Regions from separate parts of the Janthinobacterium sp. P210005 genome, predicted to be linked through region 1. Evidence: predicted binding sites of a transcription regulator. Region 1 holds the regulator's gene; each other region holds the start of a gene.
The links. The regulator FliA, encoded in region 1, starts transcription of late flagellar genes. The targets are predictions, from matches to a motif close to CTAAAGTTTNNNNNNNNNNNGCCGNTA.
Positions count from the first base shown of each region.

Region 2: the regulator FliA is predicted to act here: its motif matches at 1,411-1,437, upstream of VPH40_RS18095 (DUF5610 domain-containing protein).
Region 3: the regulator FliA is predicted to act here: its motif matches at 1,609-1,635, upstream of VPH40_RS04950 (FlxA-like family protein).
Region 4: the regulator FliA is predicted to act here: its motif matches at 1,423-1,449, upstream of VPH40_RS17750 (flagellar protein FliT).

Region 1 is NZ_JAZARC010000006.1:404,647-408,053, forward strand. Features, by position in the region: gene flhF (flagellar biosynthesis protein FlhF) at 1-900, shown strand, start outside; gene VPH40_RS23700 (MinD/ParA family ATP-binding protein) at 893-1,756, shown strand; gene VPH40_RS23705 (RNA polymerase sigma factor FliA) at 1,802-2,533, shown strand; gene VPH40_RS23710 (flagellar motor protein) at 2,515-3,261, shown strand; gene motD (flagellar motor protein MotD) at 3,267-3,407, shown strand, end outside.
Region 2 is NZ_JAZARC010000004.1:313,099-316,505, forward strand. Features, by position in the region: gene VPH40_RS18090 (GGDEF domain-containing protein) at 1-618, shown strand, start outside; gene VPH40_RS18095 (DUF5610 domain-containing protein) at 725-1,339, opposite strand; gene sbcB (exodeoxyribonuclease I) at 1,487-2,935, shown strand; gene pyrF (orotidine-5'-phosphate decarboxylase) at 2,979-3,407, opposite strand, start outside.
Region 3 is NZ_JAZARC010000001.1:1,134,436-1,137,842, reverse strand. Features, by position in the region: gene VPH40_RS04960 (alpha/beta fold hydrolase) at 41-841, shown strand; gene dcd (dCTP deaminase) at 975-1,544, shown strand; gene VPH40_RS04950 (FlxA-like family protein) at 1,666-2,007, shown strand; gene VPH40_RS04945 (sensor histidine kinase) at 2,049-3,407, opposite strand, start outside.
Region 4 is NZ_JAZARC010000004.1:243,344-246,750, forward strand. Features, by position in the region: gene VPH40_RS17740 (M13 family metallopeptidase) at 1-348, opposite strand, end outside; gene VPH40_RS17745 (HDOD domain-containing protein) at 487-1,314, shown strand; gene VPH40_RS17750 (flagellar protein FliT) at 1,538-1,789, shown strand; gene VPH40_RS17755 (type IV pilus assembly protein FimV) at 2,222-3,355, opposite strand.

The sequences.
Region 1 (3,407 bases):
GAAATCTCGTGGGGTTCGACGCAGCAGCGCGAGCCGCAAAAAGCCGTCGTGCTGCGCGAAATGCTGGCGGCCGGCTTCTCGGCCAGCCTGGCGCGCTACCTGATCGACAAGCTGCCGGCCGGCCTCGACGGCGCGCAAAGCATGCGCTGGATCAAGACGGTCCTCAGCCGTAACCTGAATACTGTGGCCAATGAAGACGCCATGCTGGAGCAGGGCGGCGTGTTTGCCCTGGTGGGCCCGACGGGCGTCGGCAAGACCACCAGCACGGCCAAGCTGGCGGCCCGCTGCGTGATGCGCCACGGCCCGGAAAAGCTGGCCCTGATCACCACGGATGCCTATCGTATCGGCGCGCATGAACAGTTGCGCATCTACGGCAAGATCCTCGGCGTGATGGTGCATTCGGTGAAGGACGAGGCGGACTTGCGCATCGCCCTGAAAGAATTGAAGAACAAGCACACGGTGCTGATCGATACGGTGGGCGTGAGCCAGCGCGACCAGATGGTGACGGAACAGGTGGCCATGCTGTCGGGCGCCGGCGCCGACGTGAAGCGCCTGCTGTGCCTGAACTCCACGGCCACGCAGGAAACGTTGAACGAAGTGGTGCGCGCGTATCAGGGCAGCGGCCTGGCCGGCTGCATCATGACCAAGCTCGATGAAGCGGCCTCGATCGGCAATGTGCTCGACGTGGTGATCCGCCAGAAGCTGAACCTGTTTTATGTGTCGAACGGCCAGCGCGTGCCGGAAGACCTGTACCTGGCCGACCGCGGCTACCTGATCGACCGTGCCTTCAAGCTCAAGCGCGATGCGGCGGCGACGCAGTTTTCCGACGCCGAACTGCCGCTGCTGATGGCGCAGGCGGCCGCCCGCAACAATGAAGCGCGCGGGGTGCACCTTGGCTAATTTCGATTTCGACCAGGCCGAAGGCTTGCGCCGCATGCTGGCCGGCCCGCAGCCGCGCGTCATGACGTTCCTCTCGGCCACGCCGCAGGACGACAAGGGCGCCATGCTGGTCAACCTGGGCGCGTCGCTCGTCTACGGCGGCAATGACGTGCTGCTGCTCGACGCCAGCGGCGGCAGCGATGGCGTGGCATCGCGCCTGGGACTGGCGCACGGCGCCAGCCTGCGCGATGTGGCGCGCCAGCAGTGCGGCTTGAACCAGGTCATCCACCAGGTGCCGCAAGGCTTCGGCGTGGCCAGCCTGGGCGCGCGCAACCATTTGATGGACAGCATGGACTATGCGGGCGAGGATGAACTGCGCCGCCTGGGCAAGACGTTCGAGGTGCTGGCGCGCCAGAGCGGCATCGTGCTGGTCGACGGCGTCGTGGCGGACGAGGGCGCCTGCTTCCCCGTGCCGCTGATGGCATCGTCGGATATCGTCGTGCAAGTCTCGACCAGCGCCACCTCGATCAAGGCGGCGTACTGCCTGATCAAGCGCCTGAGCCAGGAACTGGGACGCCGTCCGTTCGGCATTCTTGTCACCGGCGCTTCCGAATCCGAAGCAAAAGTGGTATACGATAATATGGCGCAGGCGGCGAGCCGCTACCTGGCCGTGAAGCTGACTTCGATGGGTTCCGTGCCTGCCGACGAGTATCTGCACCGCGCGGCGCGGCTGGGCCGCAGCGTGGTCGATGCGTTTCCGCTGGCGGGAGCGTCGGTGGCGTTTCGCGGACTGGCCGAGCGGCTGGCCCGTTCGGCGGCGCCGGTGCTTGGCGGCACCTTGTACCAGACGGGGAGCCCGCACCAGTTCAGCGCCTGAATCGAACCGCAGCACCAGATAAGATGAGAAAACAATAAGCAGCCTATGTACACGGTCAAAGGGAAATCGAACAAGGACTATTTGCTGACGGAGCACATTCCGCTGGTGAAGCGTCTGGCGCACCATATGAAGGCGAAATTGCCGCCTTCGGTCGAGGTCGATGACCTGATCCAGGCCGGCATGATCGGCCTGCTCGATGCCATTACGCGCTATGAAGAGACGCATGGCGCGCAGTTCGAGACGTATGCCGTGCTGCGCATCCGCGGCGCCATGCTCGACGAATTGCGCACCAGCGACTGGCTGCCGCGCAGCATGCGCCAGAACATGCGCAAGATCGAAGAGGCGATGAGCACCCTGCAGCAGCGCCTCGGCCATCCGCCGACGGAGTCGGAAGTGGCGAAGCTGCTGAAAATGTCGCTGGCCGACTACCAGGAAATGCTGGGCGACGGCGGCGGCCACCAGCTCGTGTACTACGAAGACTTTCATGACCCGGACGGCAATGACAGCTTCCTCGACCGCCACTGCGTGGACGAGGACAGCGATCCCCTGCGTTCCCTGCTCGATACCGATTTCCGGCAATCCGTGATCGATGCCATCGACGCGCTGCCGCCACGCGAGAAAATACTCATGGGCCTGTATTACGAAGAAGAGCTGAACCTGAAGGAGATCGGCGCGGTGATGGGCGTATCCGAATCGCGCGTCTCGCAGCTGCATACCCAGGCCGTCGCACGCCTGCGCGCAACCTTGAGGGAGCTGGCGTGGACTGGTCCAGCGTAATCGGGCTGGCGCTGGCGCTGGCCGGCCTGCTGGTCGGCCAGGCACTGGAAGGCGGCAAGATGGCCTCCCTGCTGCAGCCGGCCGCCTTTGCCATCGTCATCGTCGGCACCTTCGGCGCCGTGCTGCTGCAGACGCGGCTGCGCACTTTTGTCCGCGGCCTGGAAATGCTGCGCTGGGTCTTCCTGCCGCCATCGGACACGCGCGCCGCGCTGGCGCGCGACATCGGGCAATGGAGCCTGACGGCGCGCCGCGACGGCCCGCTGGCGCTCGAACGCCTGATGGAAAACACGGCCGACCGCTTCAACGCCAAGGGTTTGCGCATGATCGTCGACGGCATCGCGCCCGACAAGCTGCGCCAGCTGCTCGACGTGGAAATCTCCGCCTACGAAATGGCCGAGCGCCAGGCCGTCAAGGTATGGGAATCGGCGGCCGGCTATTCGCCCACCATCGGCATCCTGGGCGCCGTGCTGGGCCTGATCCACGTGATGGAAAACCTCACCGACCCCAGCAAGCTGGGCGGCGGCATCGCCGTGGCGTTCGTGTCGACCATCTATGGCGTGGGCCTGGCCAACCTGCTGTTCCTGCCGGTGGCCAATAAACTCAAGGCCATCGTTTCGCGCCGCGTGGTGCAATATGAAATCACGGCCGCCGTGCTGTACGACATCGCCACGGGCGACCACACGCGCATCATCGAAGAGCGCGTGTCCAGCCTCTTGCACGAGCATTGACCATGATGCGGCGCGCGCGCAGGAAGTATGACGAGGAACCGGACAACCAGGACCGCTGGCTGATCTCGTACGCCGACTTCATCACCCTGCTGTTCGCCTTCTTCGTCGTCATGTATGCGATTTCGCAAGTCAACGAAGGCAAATAC
Region 2 (3,407 bases), on a different contig from region 1:
GTCTGGGAATTGATCGAACAGTCGAACGGCCTGGCGCGCAACCTGCTGCGGCTGCTGTCCTTCCGCATCCGCGCCGCCAATGCCCTGCTGCGCCGGCGCCAGAAACTGGGCGAATTCTACCGCCAGCTGTCGATGGTCGACAGCCTGACGGGCTTGTACAACCGCGCCTGGCTGACGGATTTACTGCCCAACATGATCGTCACGGCCCACGCCAGCGGCTCGCCGCTGTCGCTGGTGATGATAGACCTCGACCATTTCAAGCGCTTCAACGACACGCACGGCCACCAGGCGGGCGACCAGGCACTGCGCATCGCCGCGCAAGTGCTGGGCGCGGCCCTGCGGCCCACGGATTTCGCCGTGCGCTACGGTGGCGAGGAAATGATGGTGATCTTGCCCGATACCAACGAACACGTGGCCTTGCGGGTGGCCGAGCGCTTGTGCGAGCGCATGCAGCTCGCCGTCATCTTCGCCGACATGCGCAGCGCCTTGCCGCACATCACGGGTTCCTTCGGCGTGGCCAGCCTGGCGGCCGAACAGGACGACCATGCGCTGATCGCCGCGGCCGACGCGGCGCTGTACCGGGCAAAAGCCGGCGGCCGCAACCGGGTAAGCACCTGATAAAAAGCCCATGGCGTCGTTGCATTGCCTCGTCGTACATTCGTACTGCCTTCGGCAATGCGCCTAGCCCTGGACATTTTCTCAGGCGCTTCCGGCGTAATAATGATCAGGCGGCCTTGCTGTCGGCCGGCTTGGCGGCATCATCCTTCTTGCTGCTGTGCGCGGCGATGAAGTCGGCATAGCCCTTTTGCACCAGCTCGTACGTCTTGTCGATATTGCCGGCGATGTCGCCATTCAGCACTTTCAAGCCGCCCAGGATGTCGCGCGCTTCCTTGAAGCCTTTTTCCATGCCGCCGCTGATGGTGTCCATGAACTTGGTCAGGGCCGTATCGTCGTCCAGGCCGGGATTTTGTTTCTTGAAGGCATCAAAAAATCCCGTCGACAGCGATACAATGCGGTTCGCCGTCGCTTCGGCGCTGTTGTCCTGCGAAGCCGCGTTCTGGATCGCGTCCTCGCCGTACTGCCCCTTCAGCGCTTCATTGATGTTGGTGATGGCCGTCTTGTACAGCAGCGCCAGCGGTTCGTTCTCGGAACCGATCGACACGTTCAGCGACGCCTGCATGATGGACGCGTTCAATTGCAGCTTGGTGCGGTCATTCACGCTCATTTCAGCGTTGACGCCGTCCTTTTGCTGGACTTTATCGTCCTTGCCGGCAACGCCCGTACTGACGGAAGTCACGGAAGGGGTGGAATTGCCGCTTGCGGCGATGGGAATTGACACGATAGACCTCCTTGAACGGGCAATGTATGCCACCATGCGGGAAACGCGATGATGACCATCCTCTCGTGTAGTATCGGCAGGTTTTCAGAAAACTGTAGCAGCGGCCGCTTTTGGCGGCCCGGATAACCAATCAAGCAACGACCATCAATGACTAACCAGACCTTTCTTTGGCACGACTACGAAACCTTTGGCGCCCAGCCGCGCCGCGACCGCCCGGCCCAGTTCGCCGCCATCCGCACGGATGCCGACCTCAACGAGATCGGCGAACCCATCATGCTGTATTGTCAGCCTGCCAATGATTTCCTGCCCGACCCGCAATCGTGCCTGATCACGGGCATCACGCCGCAACAGTGTCTGCAGCTGGGCGTGCCCGAACACCAGTTCGCCGCCACCATCGAAGCGGCCTTTTCGGAGCCAGGCACCATCGGCGTGGGCTACAACACCATCCGTTTCGACGATGAAGTCACGCGTTTCCTGTTCTGGCGCAACCTGATCGACCCGTATGCGCGCGAATGGAAGAACCATTGCGGCCGCTGGGACATCCTCGACGTGGTGCGCATGACGCATGCGCTACGCCCGGAAGGCATCGCATGGCCGAAGCGCGACGATGGCCAGACCAGTTTTAAACTGGAACACTTGAGCAAGGCCAATGGCCTGGTCCACGAAGCGGCGCATGATGCACTGTCCGACGTGCGCGCCACCATCGCCCTGGCACGCCTGATCAAGGAAAAGCAGCCGAAACTGTTCGAATTCTGCCTGGCCCTGCACAAGAAGGACAGGGTCGCCAGCGAAATGGGCATGCACCTGGCCGCCAGCGAGCGCCAGCCCTTCCTGCACGTGTCGGGCATGTTCCCCGCCGAACGGGGCTGCCTGGGCGTCGTCTGGCCGCTGGCCACGCATCCGAGCAATAAAAATGAAATCCTCGTCTGGGATTGCGCCTATGACCCGCGCGAACTGTTTACCCTGGACGCCGACACCATCCGCACGCGCTTGTTCACGCGCAAGGACGCCATGCCGGAAGGCATGACGCGCCTGCCCGTGAAAAGCGTGCACCTGAACAAGTCGCCCATGCTGGTCGGCAATTTAAAGACCTTGTCGCCAGCCATGGCCGCGCAATGGAGCATCGATCTGGACGCGGCGAAGGTCAACGCGCAATTCGCCGCCACGGCGCCGAACATGGATGCCGTCTGGGCCGAAGTGTTCCAGCGCCCGGGCGCGAATGCCGCGCTGGACGTGGATGAAGATTTGTACAATGGTTTCGTCAGCAACGATGACCGCCGCCTGCTCGAATCGCTGCGCCGCGACACGCCGGCCAAGCTGGCCACGGCCCGCCCCTCGTTTGCCGATGAACGCCTGCAGGAACTGCTGTTCCGCTACCGCGCCCGCAATTTCCCGCAAACCCTGAGCGAAGCGGAAAGCCTGCGCTGGGAACAGCACCGCGCCGCCCGCCTGTTCGACGGCGACGCCGGCGCCCGCACCATCGAAATGCTGTTTACGGAAATCGACGTGCTGTCGGAATCCGTCGATGAGCGGGGCGAGGAAATTCTGGGAGAACTCTACGATTACGCAGAGATCGTCGCACCACAGCGTGACTAAATGCAAAATGCCGGGCTAGCCCGGCATTTTTTATGCATGCGACTTAAACCGCGCGGTGTTGATTGATCGCATCGCGCGTTTCAATCGCCACGCGGCGCGCCGCGTCGGCGAAGTCTTCGCCCGCCTGCGGCGTGGCATAGATGATGGCGCGCGACGAGCTGATCATCATGCCCATGCCGTTCGCCGTCTGGCCCGCGCCGACGGTGGCGGCGATGTCGCCGCCCTGGGCGCCGATGCCCGGCACCAGCAGCGGCATGTCGCCGACGATGGCGCGCACCTGCGCCAGTTCTTCAGGGAAGGTGGCGCCGACGACGAGCGCGCACTGGCCGTTTTTATTCCACTTTTCGGCCACCAGGCGCGCCACGCGCTGGTACAGCGGTTCGCCGTCCGTATTCAGGAATTGCAGGTCCGAGCCGCCCGGGTTCGACGTGCGGCACAGGATGATCACGCCGCGGTCTTTCCACGCCAGGTA
Region 3 (3,407 bases), on a different contig from region 1:
CATTACAATTGTTTATCGCATTCACCGGCACCGACCCACGATGACCCTCCCGCAACTGCACTTTGCCCATGCCAACAGTTATCCAGCCGGCACTTACCGCAAGCTGTTCGGCTTGCTGGGACAGCATTACACCGTGCAGGCGCTCGACATGCATGCGCACGATCCCGAATACCCCGTCAGCACGGGCTGGCCCGAGCTGGTGCGCGAGTATATCGACGACCTGGAGCGCCGCTACAGCGCGCCCGTGATCCTCGTCGGCCATTCGCTGGGCGGCATGCTCAGCGTTATGGTGGCCAAGCAGCGGCCCGACCTGGTGCGTTGCGTGGTCTTGCTCGATTCGCCCGTGGTGGCGGGCTGGCGCGCCTTGCTGGTGCGGCTGGCGCGCAACACGGCACTGGGCGAGCGTTACTCTCCCGCCCGTTTTTCCGCCCGGCGGCGCAAGCTGTGGCCCGATGCGCAAGCTGCGTATGCGCATTTTGCCGCCAAGGACATGTTCGCCATCTGGGCGCCGCAAGTCTTGCGCGATTACATCGACAGCGGCCTGGCGCCACATCCGGACGGGGTGCAGTTGCGCTTTACGCGCGAAGTGGAAACGCAGGTCTACCGCAGCTTGCCGCACCACATCGGCGGCCTCGTCAAGGATGGTTTTCCAGTGCCCATCGGTTTTATCGGCGGCACGGAGTCGGTGGAATGCCGCCAGGCGGGCTTGACGGCCACGCGCAAGCTGGTCGGCAAATTTTTCCGCCAGGTGCCGGGCGGGCATCTGTTTCCCATGGAAAACCCGGAACTGACGGCGCAAGTGGTGCGCGAGATGATCACCTCGTTGTTGGCTAAACACTAGCCGACTGGCAAGGATTTTCAGCGGGCAAGGGCCAAAAGTGGCGGTTTTTCGCGTAAAATCCTGCCATCCGGGCCACGCCTGCAGCAGGCGTGCGGCCCCAGCCATTCCGATATTCTAGAAAGATACCCCTGCGATGACGATTAAAAGCGATAAATGGATACGCCGCATGGCGGAAACAACGGGCATGATCGAGCCGTTCGAACCGGGCCAGGTCAAGGAACGCGACGGCAACCGCATCGTTTCCTACGGCACCTCCAGCTATGGCTATGACATCCGTTGCGCCGACGAGTTCAAGTTGTTCACCAACATCAACACCACCATCGTCGACCCGAAGGATTTCGACGCGAACAACTTCGTCGACGTGTCGGGCAAGGGTTATTGCATCATCCCGCCAAATTCGTTCGCGCTGGCCCGTACCGTCGAGTATTTCCGCATTCCCCGCAACGTGCTGACGATTTGCCTGGGCAAGAGCACGTATGCGCGCTGCGGCATCATCGTCAACGTCACCCCGTTCGAACCGGAATGGGAAGGCTATGTGACCCTGGAGTTTTCCAACACGACACCGCTGCCGGCGAAAATCTACGCCAACGAAGGCGTGGCGCAAGTGCTGTTCTTCGAGTCCGATGAAGTGTGCGAAACGTCGTACAAGGACCGCGGCGGCAAATACCAGGGCCAGGTCGGCGTAACGTTACCCAAGACCTGATCGCGGTGAAGGGAGGGGCGCCAGCCGTCTTTCTCTGTCTTTACCTGCCTTTACACCTGCGGCACTACATCCGCGCCCATGCTTGCCGTTAACCTTGGTATCGAAACACTGAGGAGGCATCATGGTAGCGGCAATCGGTTCAGGCGGCGCGGTCAGCGCGGCCAGTAGCGCCAGTTCGGGCAGCAGTTCGCAGATCGCGGCGCTGCAAAAGCAGATCACGGCGGCGCAAAAGCAGTTGACGGAGTCGCAGAAGGGCGAGCAGACGGAGGCGTCGCAAAAGCTGCAGCAGCAGCTGGCGCAGCAAATCCAGGCCTTGCAGGCGCAAATTGCCCAGTTGCAAGCTGCCGCCGCGCAGAAGGCGGCGCAGCAAGATGCTCAGCCGGCCAGCAGCGCCGATACGGCGACGAGCCCGGCCAAATCGACTTCGTCCACCCTGGGCAGCATCATCGATACGCAAGCGTAACAGCAACTCCGCGCATAAAAGACGCCAGGCTCGCCGACAGGTCAGCCTGGCGTTTTGACGGGCAACAACATTTCCACGCACAGTCCGCCACCGCTGCGCAAGCTGGCCCCGATGCGGCCGCCATGGGCGTTGATGACGTGCTGGGCGATGGCCAGGCCCAGGCCATGGCCGTCCGTGCTGTGCTGGGTATTGCTGGCGCGGAAGAAAGGTTCAAAAATGCGGGCCAGGTCGGCGCTGGCCACGCCGGGTCCCCGGTCCAGCACGGCGATGCGCAAGCAATCATGCTGGCGCGACAGTTCGACATCCACCGTGCCGCCGTCGGGGCTGTGCTTGATAGCATTGCGCACCACGTTTTCCACGGCGCGCGCCAGCAGTTCGGGCTGGCCCGTGACGCTGGCGTCGGCCATGGCCGCGTCGACCGCCAGGTCGATGCCCATCAGGCGCGCCCTGGCTTCATAGCGGGCGTCGTCCACGATGTCGTGCACAAGGTCGGCGATGCCGACGTCTTCGCTGTGCGCGTGCCCCGCGCCCGCTTGCACGGCGCCCGCTTCCAGCCGCGACAGGGTCAGCAGTTCACCGATCAGCTTATCCATGCGCTCGCTTTCGCGTTCGATGCGCTGCATCGAGGCGGCCATCTTTTCCGGCTGCTGGTGCGCCAGGCCGATGGCGGCCTGCAAGCGCGCCAGCGGCGAGCGCAGCTCATGCGAGACATCATGCAGCAAGCGCCTCTGGCTGTCCATGAGGCTGCGCAAACGGCCCGTCATGCGGTCGAAATCGCGTCCCAGGTCCGTCAATTCATCGCCGCGCTTGCCGCTGGCGTGGAAGCGCGGCGCCAGGTTGCCGTGCGAGGCGGCCTCGAACGCCTGCCGCAGGTCGCGGATGGGGCGCGCAAAATACCAGGCCAGCAAAAAGGCGAACAGCAGGCTGGCGGCGATGGCGGCGGCCAGGGGAATGAAGGTGCGATAGGGACTGTCCATGCGCGGGCCGGGCGGCATGCCGCGGCCGAATTCGCCGCGTGGCGGCGGGGCGCCCGCGTCGCTGGGGCGTGGACCGGGTCCCATGGCGCGCGGGCCGCTCAGGGTGACGGCGTTGAGCGTGTCGCGCGCGGCGCCCGCCTCGGCATTGCGGAAGCGTTCGGACGAGGGCAGGAACAGCAGGTAGCGCTTGCCGTCGCTGCCGGCCACGTCGCGCACGACGGGATGGGCCTGGCTTTGTTGCAGCATGGCGCGTGCCTTGGCCAGCATGGCGGGATGCACCATGCGGCCCATCAATTCTTGCCCTTTGGCATCGACAGCAAACACGCGCATGCGTTCGAGCTTGCCCAGGAATTGCCGCAAGGCCTGGCTGCCGCCCGCTTCCACGGTGGCGCTGGCGGCCTCGATGATCATTTGCGCGGGCGG
Region 4 (3,407 bases), on a different contig from region 1:
ACGGTAGAAATCGCTGACCTGGCGCGCGGAGGCATCGGCCTGCGGCGCCGCCGCTAGGCCCTCGACGAGGGCGATGATGCGCCCGTTGGTCGCATTGGCGAGGATGGCGAACGAACCCCAGCTGCTGCGGTCGGCGGGAATCTCCGTGCCGCGCAGCCAGTCGCCATTCACGTAGTCATAGAAGTCGTCGCCGGGCAAGGCGGCGGGGACGGCGGCGCCAGCGACATCGGCGGCGGCCGGCTGGCCGTGCGCCCGGGCGGGCAAGCCGGTCAGCGAGACGCCGGCCAGGGCGAGGACGATGGCGGCCTGGACTGGCGTCCGGGACCAGGAAAAACGCAAACCGTGCATGGCGATCCTTTCGATGGAATAGTCAAAATCATAGCCTGTTTCCCATGCAAAAAGCATCCCGGAACTTTTTTGCATGCGGACAAAAAATCGGCCTATAGTTTCACGAGCCCGTGCCGCGTGTACGCCAAGGAGATTGCCATGCAACTGGAAGCGCTGTTCCAGCAACCCCACGCCCTGCCTGCCGCCCCGAAGATCGTCGATGAACTGGTGCGCAGTTTCGACAACCCCGCCATCGCCACCGAAGACATCGCGCGCCAGCTGGGAGCGGACCCGGCCTTGAGCGCCAAGCTGCTGCGGCTGGCCAATTCAGCCTATTACCACGTCTCGCGCAGCATCGGCACGGTGGAAGACGCCGTGCTCATGCTCGGTTTTGTTACCGTGCGCACCCTCGTCATCAGCTCCGGCCTGGTCAGTGGCTTCAAGGCCGTGCCCGGCCTGAACCTGCCGCAATTCTGGCGCTACAGCCTGCACAGCGCCGTGTCGGCCCGCTGGATCGCCAGGCAGACGGGCGACAACCAGGACCTGGCGTTCACCATCGGCATGATGCATGCGATCGGACAACTGGTGATCCATGCCGCCATGCCCGAGCAAGCCATGCAGCTCGACAAGATCGCCCCACCGCTCGATGCGCGCCGGCTCGACGCGGAGCGGGTCTCGCTGGGCTATGACTATGCACAGGTGGGCGCCGAACTGGCGCGCCGCTGGAAGTTCCCCGGCGCCTTTGCCGACGCCATCGCCGCCTTTCCCGACCCGCTGGCCAAGGCGCCGCTGAACCGCCTGGCCGCCATCATCCACCTGGCCGCCTGGCGCGCCCGCATCGATGAAAACGCCCTGAGCAATGAAGAAATCATCGCCTGCTACCCCGGCAACGTGGCCGAAGCGCTCGGTTTACCGCCTTCGGTACTGGTCGACAAGATGCCGCCGCCAGCCGAACTGAGCGCGGGATTGGAAGAACTCGTCAAATAAATCCCCCACCGCCGGCATCGCCGACCCTGCATCCATGCGGGTTTGCGGGCGATTCCGGCGGATCGCCAAAATTATCCAAATTATTTTCACTTTTTTTTCAAAAACACCCTCAAGTTCCCGTTAAGCACGCCGTTAATCTAGACAAGCGGTAATCCATTCACTAGTTACGGGTGTGCTCATGACCTCCAACGACGTTCTTTCGATGTATGAAAATATTGCAGGAATGACCAATAAAATGGTCGTGGCCGCACGTTCGAGCGACTGGAATGACTTGGATGCCCTGGAAAACCAGTGTGCCAGCGCCGCCAGCACGGTCATGACGGGCAAGGTGCCCGCCCAGGCCGGCGCCTCGCGCCTGCGCAAGATCGACTTGCTCAAGCAAATCCTGGCCAACGACCGCGAAATCCGCACCATCACGGAACCGTGGATGACGCAGCTGCCGAACGCCATGCAAGGTTCGCGCGCCCGCATGTAAGTCAATATTGCAGCGCCAGAAACGACAAAAGCACCCGCGGGTGCTTTTTTTTACGTCTGCCGCCTTGCCGGGGAGCACGCCATCTGCGGCGCTCGGGAAACAAGGAGGGGAATTTGGAAGGCGAGCCCCAGGTATCTCCTGGCGTCGCCTCGCTGCCGGTTGCATCCGGCGTTCGCGAGCACATCGTCGGCATCGCGAACCGCTTCCAGACCCAGGCGTTTATGCAACGCTACACCTGTTTGCCGCGCCACACTATCGTTGGTGACTGCGCCAGGCTGGGGCTGTTTTGTCGTAGAGCAAGTCCACTGAATTAATCATATCACCATATTTAAGAAACAGGCAACACGCGATACAAGCATTTTTCTGTCTTTTTTCAATATCTTTTTTTATATCAAATTCCGGCGCCGCCTTGTCGCAGCCCTTGCAACATCATCAACGCGAGAACGGCTCCGGTTCCGGCTCGTCCGCCACGCCCTCTTCCACCGCCTCCGTCAGCACGGGCGCCTCCTTCTTCTTGCGGCCGAATGGCTTGCGCAGCAAGACCCAGTATTTCGACGGCGCACCCGGCCCCGCCGCCTGCTTGCGCTTGCGCACGACGTACACGATGAGCGCCGTCAACAGCAGGAAGGCCAGGGTGCCGATACCCAGCCACAGCAAGCCATTGCCGCCCGCCTTCTTCTCGGCTGCGGGCGCCGCGTGCAGGGGCTTGGGCTTGGCATGCGGCGCCTGCGCCTCGGCCGGCGCGGCAGCCGGCGCAGCGGCAGCGGCGGCAGGCTGAGCCAGCGCCTGCTGCAAGGCGCCGATCTTGCCTTCCAATTCGCCCAGCTTGTCATTCAGGGCCGCGTTTTTCTCATCCAGCGCCACGCACGCTTGCGCCTGCTCAATATTGGCTTGCGGCGCGCAAGCGGCGACGGGCGCCGTGGCGCGGCGCAACGGCGCCGGACGCAGTGCGGCAGCGGGCGGCGCGGGCGCGGCGGGCGGCGGCACGAACACGCGCGCCGGGCGCACCAGGCCCTCGGCGCGCGCGCGGGCCGCCAGGGCGGCGGCATCGGGCGACGGCGCGGCGGAGACGGCGCGCGGCAATGGCAACGGTTGCGGCACGGGCGCGGGCGCCGGAACGGCGGGCCTGGCTGGCGCGCTGACAGGGGCGACGGCGGCGGCGGGCGGGGCCGGCGTCAGCCACAAGGTGCCCAGGCGCACGACGGCGCCATTGCCACTGCCCAGCAATAAATACAGGTGCACATGGCCTGCCTGGATCGCTTGCCGCGTTGTCACGCGCACATAGTGGCGTCCACCGCGCTCCAGCGGGCTGATGGTCAAGGTTTGCAGGGCCGGATCCATGCCGATGCCGCCGCCGCGGTACACATCGGACGAAGCCAGGCGCACGGCCACGCCGCTCGCTTCCTCGGGCGCCAGGGCTGTCAGTTCGATCTCGGCCAGCAAGGGCTGGCCCACGTGCGACAGCACGGCCATGTCACCCAGCTCGGCCGCCATGACAGGCGGCAAGGCCAGGCTGGCGGCGGCGCACGCGATCAGGGACCAACGGGGAAAGATGCTGCTCTGCATGGACTGATCGCTTTGATAACAGGATAGATAAGGGGAACTCGCCTGTCTTTAA